DNA from 2 places in the Sphingomonas sp. Leaf37 genome. Region 1 is predicted to be linked to the other one. Evidence: predicted binding sites of a transcription regulator. Region 1 holds the regulator's gene; the other holds the start of a gene.
The links. The regulator LexA, encoded in region 1, represses DNA repair genes until DNA is damaged. The targets are predictions, from matches to a motif close to GTTCCNCNCTTGTTCT.

Region 1 (3,619 bases):
GCGATCGGCTATACCTTGCTGACCGGCGCCGAAGTGCCGACGATCCGGTCCTGCGTCGCCGCGCTGCTGGTGCTGGCGGCCCTGGCGATGGGGCGGCAGGCGGTGACATTGCGTCTGGTCGCGACGGGGGCGCTCGCCGTGCTGCTGGCGTGGCCGGAGGCACTGATGGGGGCGAGCTTCCAGTTGTCGTTCGCCGCGATCGTCGCGATCGTCGCGTTGCACGAGCATCCTCGCGTCGGATCGTGGTTCGCCCCACGGGACGACGGTATGGTCCGCCGGATGCTGCGAGCGTTCGGATCGCTGCTGTTGACCGGTGTCGCCGTCGAGGCCGCGCTGATGCCTATCGCGGTCTTCCATTTCCACAAGGCGGGACTGTACGGCGCCGCCGCGAACATCGTCGCCATTCCGCTGACGACGTTCGTCGTGATGCCGCTGGAGGCGATGGCGCTGATCCTCGACGTCTTCGGCCTCGGCGCGCCGGCGTGGTGGCTGACCGATGTGGCGTTGCGACTGCTGCTATGGCTCGCCCATGTGGTCGCAGCGGCACCCGGAGCGGCGGTGGCGGTGCCGTCGATGCCAGCCGCGGCCTTCGGGTGCATGGTGGCGGGCGGACTGTGGCTGGCCCTGTGGCGAACGCGCTGGCGCAGACTGGGGCTGATCCCCTGCGCGATCGGGGCGATCTGGGCCGGTATGGCGTCGCCACCCGATTTGCTGGTGACGAACGATGGCCGGCATATGGCGGTGCGGGTGCGCGGCGGGCTGGCCTTGCTGCGCGATCGGGCGGGGGATTACACTCGCAACATGCTGGCGGAGAATGGCGGCGTCGACGGGGAACCGCTGTTGCTGGCCGATCAGCCTGACGCGGGCTGCACGCGTGACCTCTGCCTCGTCGAGATCGTCACCAAAGGCAGGCGCTGGCGCGTGCTCGCCACCCGCAGCACCTATCCGGTGGCATGGCCGGAACTGGTCGTCGCCTGCCGCCGGGCGGATATCGTGGTCAGCGAACGCCGCTTGCCACGGGGATGCAGACCGCGCTGGCTGAAGCTGGATGCGCCGACGTTGCGGCGTACCGGCGGGGTGGCGGTGGTGTTCGAGGACGACGTGGCCGCGACAGTCCGTCAGCCGGCCGATCGCCACCCGTGGCTAAACCCGCCCGTCATCATGCCGCCACGTAAACCACGCAGCGGGGATGATGGTCGTTTACGACGGGTGAGGCACGTCCAAACACAGCGCGATCTTGTTCCTCCATCGTGATCGCCCGGCGCGCGATCGGTTCAATCGTAGCGGCGCAGGATACCGGAGAGTTTGCCCTGCACCCGCACGTGCGCAGGCGCGTAGCGCTGCGGCTCGTAGGAGCGGTTTGCGGGATCAAGGCGGATCATCGCCCCTTCGCGACGGAAGTATTTCAGTGTCGCTTCCGCATCCTCGATCAGGGCAACGACGATTTCGCCATCGCGTGCGACGTCGGTGCGGCGGATCAGCGCGTAATCCCCGTCGAGGATACCCGCCTCCACCATCGAATCACCCGATACCTCCAGCGCGTAATGCTCACCTGATCCCAGCAACGCGGCAGGAACGGCGAGCATCGAACTGCCTTCGAACGCCTCGATCGGCACGCCGGCGGCGATGCGGCCGTGCAGCGGAATCTCGATCACATCATTGGCCGGCGAGGGAGCGGCACGCACGTTCGCTCCCTTTGAGGCCGTCGGCGTCGGCGTGCCCGCCGGTGCGCTGGCCTTGCGCTCGGTTCGTTCGGGCATCCGCAATACTTCGAGCGCCCGCGCCCGGTTGGGGAGGCGGCGGATGAAATGCCGTTCCTCAAGGGCGCTGATCAGGCGATGGACGCCGGACTTGGACTTGAGGTCGAGCGCGTCCTTCATCTCCTCGAACGAGGGTGAGATACCGGTTTCTTCCAGCCGGTCATTAATGAAGCAAACGAGCTCGTGCTGCTTGCGCGTGAGCATGGGCGGTCCTTCCCCGTCAGAACAGACGCGGAACTTCTAGGGAACACAATTGGCGCCGTCAAGCGATGACGAGGATTTCCGCCGAGTCGCCGGCGCGGGCGGCGGGGGCGTCGATCGGTCGTACGATCAAGCATTGCGACCGCGCCAGCGTCAGAAGCATCGAGCTGTCCTGTATGGTCGAGGCATAAGCACGGCCGTCGCGAATCTCGGCGCGGAGATAATCGGTGCGTCCGCCGTTCGGGGGCAAATCCTCACCCAGGATTATCCGCGTGCCATGAGGCAGGGGATTCCGCGCGCCGGACAGATGTGCGATCAATGGCTTGACGAACAGCAACGCCGTTACGAACGCCGACACCGGATTGCCGGGCAACCCGATGACGACGGTGGACCCGAGGCGGCCCGCCATCATCGGCTTGCCCGGCCGCAGCGCGATACGCCAAAAGTCGATGACGCCGCCCGCTGCCTCGATCGCGGGGCGAACGAGGTCGTGATCGCCGACGGATGCGCCACCGGTGGTCACGAGCACGTCGGTATCCACGGCCGCGAACGCATCCCGCAGCGTGGTGAGATGGTCAGGAAGAATGCCGAGATCGACGATCTGAACCGGCAGGTCTGCGAACATCGCCGACAGCATCGCACGGTTCGATTCGGGCAGGGCGCCGACGTTGTTGCTACCGGGTTCGACCAGTTCGTCGCCGGTTGCACATATCGCGACGCGGACAGGGCGGCGCACCGACAGGCTCGCAACGCCGGCGGTGGCCATCACTGCAATGCGGGCAGGGGTGATGCGATCACCCGCGACGACGATCCGGTCGCCGTCCGAAAAATCCAGACCGCGCCGGCGTGTGTTGCGGCCGCGTGTCAGCGGGCCTTCGCCGGTCAGGCGGATGGTCGCACCATCGGCGTCGACCTCCTCCTGGATTATCACGGTGTCGGCGCCATCCGGCATCGCCGCCCCAGTGAAAATGCGTATCGCCTCGCCCGGCCCGACGGTGCCGGCGGACGGTCGACCTGCCGCGCTTTCGCCAGTCATCGTCCATGGACCGGGGAGATCGGCGAAACGGATCGCATAGCCGTCCATCGCCGACAGGTCGCTCGCGGGTTGGGTGCGACGGGCGTATATATCGCTCGCTGCCCAGTGGCCTGCGGCGCCGGCGAGCGGCACCTCCGCGATCGCGACCGGTTTCGCCATCGCAAACAGATGCGCTTGCGCGTCGGCGATCGGCATCAGCGGCATGACGTCAGGCGTGCCAGTCACCGGACCGCCCGCCCGCTTTTTCCAACAGACGGATCGCCCCGATCGTCATCGCGCGGTCCATCGCCTTCGCCATGTCGTAGATCGTCAACAGCGCGACCGAGACCGCAGTAAGAGCCTCCATTTCGACGCCGGTCTTGCCATCGGTGGCGGTCAGCGCGGTAACGGTGATACCGGTCGCGTCGATCGCCAGATCGACGGTGACGCGGGTGAGGGGGAGGGGGTGGCACAGCGGGATCAGATCCGCGGTCCGCTTGGCGGCCATGATCCCGGCTATCCGGGCCACCGCTAGCACGTCGCCCTTTTTGGCGGCGCCGTCACGGATCGCCTGTAAGGCGTCGGCGGCGATAGCGATGTGACCCGTTGCCACCGCGCGCCGTGCCGTGATCGCCTTGTCGCC
Region 2 (3,619 bases), on a different contig from region 1:
GACGAGGCGATACGCTGGCCGCGCGAGGTTCGCGTCGCGGTGAACGTCTCGCCGATCCAGTTCGCCAATCCCGCCTTCCCGACCCTGGTCACCTCCGCGCTCGCCCACAGCGGACTGCCGCCGCACCGGCTCGAACTCGAGATTACCGAGGGCGTCTTCCTCGACGAATCGGGTTCGACCGATGCGATGTTCAAGGCGCTGAAGGCGATCGGCGTCCGCCTCGCACTCGACGATTTCGGCACCGGCTATTCCAGCCTCGGCTACCTGCGCAACGCCCCGTTCGACAAGATCAAGATCGACCAGAGCTTCGTGCGCGGTGCTGCGCAGCCGGGCAACCGCAACGCCGCGATCATCCGTGCGATCGTCACGCTGGCCGATACGCTGGGCATGGAAACCACGGCCGAGGGCGTCGAGATCCAGGACGAGATCGATCTGGTCCGCGACCTGGGGTGCAGCCACATTCAGGGCTATGTCTACGGCCGCGGTGTCGTCGCGGACGAGGTGATGGTGCAACTGGGTGGCGCCGCGCAGGCCGCGCCCGTCGGCCACAAGACGAGCCGTGCGCCGCGGACCAAGATGTTGCGCTCCGCCCGCATGGCGATCGGCCGCAACGAAGGCGACGTGCGCATCCGCAACATCTCGACCAGCGGCGCGATGATCGACGGTATTGCCGTCGACGGCCACGCCGTCGGCCTCGATGTCCTGATCGAACTGGTCGAGGATCAGATGTTCAGCGCCCGGATCGCCTGGGCGAAGGACGGCAAGGCGGGGTTGCAGTTCGTCGAACCGTTCAACCTCGACCGGCTGAACCATCCGCAACTCGGCCGGGTGCAGCGGCGCGCGGTCTGACCGGCGAACGCATCTGCCTCGCGGGGGCACGACAAATCCGCCGAACGCCCGGGCGTCCCGTCATTCGCCGATTGCAAAACCGTTACGCCCGCGCCACCTGCGTGCCCCGACGTCGCGTTCATCCAGGATGTATCTCATGGTCGATCGACCCGAAAGCGATGGCATCGACCCTCGCCGCACCTCATGGGGCCGGCTGGTGGGCGATCACGATCGCATCGCCCGTCAATGCGGTGCTCTCGTCGCGCTCACCCGGCGCGACGATCGTCCGGCAGAGGATGTGACCGTCGCCCTGCTCGAATTGACGGTGTCGGTGGCGGATCATCTGGGCGTCGAGGATCAGGTGATCGACATGACCACCGTCGCGATCCGCGGCGGCACCTCGCCGGATCATGCCGCGGCGATGGCCGACGAGCTGGAGGCGCTGAAGAGCGACTGGACCGCCTTCATCGTTCGCTGGAACCCGACGGCGGTCGTCGCGCAGTGGGATGCGTTCGCTGAAGATGCCGCGGCGATGCTTCCCCGCCTGGTGGCGCAGGTCAAGCGCGAGAACGAGCTGCTCTACACCGCGGCGCTGCGTCATGGCGTCATCGACGCCGGCCACGCCACCCGCCACTGATCCCGGACGGGCAGTCGCAAACACGCGCCGGCGCAACCCGTCGATATCGCGTCGAAAACGGTCACGACGGCACCGTTGGCCGTCGATCGGTGCCGGTCCGACGACACCATCAAAAAATTTTCGTTCGCCCGCTGTTCTCTTGCGCTTTGCGAAACCCGCGGAAGTCCACGCGTCGTTCGTATCGACCCGTCGCGAGAAGCCGGACAGCGATGGAACGGCATCGTCGCTGCATCATTAACCCCTTGCCTGCCGGGCCGCTTTGCCACAATTTGTGGGGGTTGAGTTCGGGGGCGGACCCAATTGCTGGTAGAGAGCGGCGCTGATGCCCATATCGGGTTTCGGTGACGAACACGACGCGGCGACGCGATGTGCTCATTTTGTTCTCACGGCCGGGCCGCTACGGTGATAGCATGGAAATGCGCCGCCGATTCGAACACTTAGAGAACGAAGGAGCGGTTTCGATGGACTTCAGGGACACGCAGGGTGATGCAATGACCGACACGATGGAAGCGACCGCCGAGACGACCACCAGCGCCGCGACGGAAGCCGTCGGCACCGGCAGCAAGGCCGTGCGCGCGCGTCCCTACCCCGTCGAGGTCGACCACAGCCGCGACGCGCTGCTCACCGATTTCGGCAAGGAAACGCTGAACGATCGCTACCTGCTCCCCGGCGAAGGCTATCAGGACCTCTTCGTCCGCGTCGCCTCGGCCTATGCCGACGATGCCGCGCACGCCCAGCGCCTGTACGATTACATCTCGAAGCTGTGGTTCATGCCCGCGACGCCCGTGCTGTCGAACGGCGGCACCGGTCGCGGCCTGCCGATCAGCTGCTACCTCAACTCGGTCCCCGACAGCCTCAACGGCATCGTCGACACCTGGAACGAGAACGTCTGGCTCGCCTCGCGCGGCGGCGGCATCGGCACCTATTGGGGCAACGTCCGCGGCATCGGCGAACCCGTCGGCCTCAACGGCAAGACCAGCGGCATCATCCCGTTCGTCCGCGTGATGGACAGCCTCACCCTCGCGATCAGCCAGGGCAGCCTGCGCCGCGGTTCCGCCGCCTGCTACCTCGACATCAGCCATCCGGAGATCGAGGAGTTCCTCGAAATCCGCAAGCCCAGCGGCGACTTCAACCGCAAGGCGCTCAACCTCCACCACGGCGTGCTCATCACCGACGCCTTCATGGAAGCGGTGCGCAACGGCGAGGAATGGCATCTGCGCAGCCCCAAGGATCAGGCGATCCGCCAGACGGTCGACGCGCGCTCGCTGTTCCAGAAGCTGGTCGAGACCCGCCTCCAGACCGGCGAACCGTACATCGTCTTCGCCGACCACGTGAATTCGAATATGCCCAAGCATCACCGCGAGCTGGGCCTCAAGGTCTCGACCTCGAACCTGTGCAGCGAGATCACGCTGCCGACCGGCGTCGACCACCTCGGCAACGATCGCACCGCGGTCTGCTGCCTGTCGTCGCTCAACCTCGAAACGTGGGACCAGTGGAAGGACGAGAAGGGCTTCGTCGAGGACGTGATGCGCTTCCTCGACAACGTCCTGCAGGATTACATCGACCGCCACGAACCCGGTATGGAGCGCGCCGCCTATAGCGCCGGCCGCGAGCGCTCGGTCGGCCTCGGCGTGATGGGCTTCCACTCGTTCCTCCAGGCGCGCGGCCTCCCGTTCGAGGGCGCGATGGCCAAGTCGTGGAACCTGCGCATGTTCAAGCACATCAAGAGCCAGGCCGACGAAGCCTCGATGCAGCTCGCGATCGAACGCGGCCCCTGCCCCGACGCCGCCGACACCGGCGCGATGGAGCGGTTCAGCTGCAAGATGGCGATCGCGCCCACTGCCTCGATCAGCATCATCTGCGGCGGCACCAGCGCGTGCATCGAGCCGATCCCGGCCAACATCTACACCCACAAGACGCTGTCGGGCAGCTTCTCGGTCAAGAACCCCTATCTCGAAAAGCTGCTCAACGAGAAATCGAAGAACAGCGAAGCGGTGTGGTCCTCGATCCTCGAACACGGCGGCTCGGTCCAGCACCTCGACTTCCTCTCCACGGAAGAAAAGGACTGCTACAAGACCAGCTTCGAAATCGACCAGCGCTGGCTCCTCGAACTCGCCGGCGACCGGACGCCGTACATCGACCAGGCGCAGTCGC

Region 2: LRA87_RS15320 (ribonucleoside-diphosphate reductase subunit alpha) is a predicted target of LexA. The motif match lies at 1,834-1,849, and genes of this name have one in related genera.

Annotation. Positions count from the first base shown of each region.
Region 1 is NZ_CAKLAX010000002.1:298,546-302,164, forward strand. It holds gene LRA87_RS06755 (ComEC/Rec2 family competence protein) at 1-1,254, shown strand, start outside; gene lexA (transcriptional repressor LexA) at 1,275-1,964, opposite strand; gene LRA87_RS06765 (molybdopterin molybdotransferase MoeA) at 2,023-3,201, opposite strand; gene moaC (cyclic pyranopterin monophosphate synthase MoaC) at 3,206-3,619, opposite strand, start outside.
Region 2 is NZ_CAKLAX010000004.1:309,451-313,069, reverse strand. It holds gene LRA87_RS15330 (EAL domain-containing protein) at 1-849, shown strand, start outside; gene LRA87_RS15325 (hemerythrin domain-containing protein) at 986-1,465, shown strand; gene LRA87_RS15320 (ribonucleoside-diphosphate reductase subunit alpha) at 1,957-3,619, shown strand, end outside.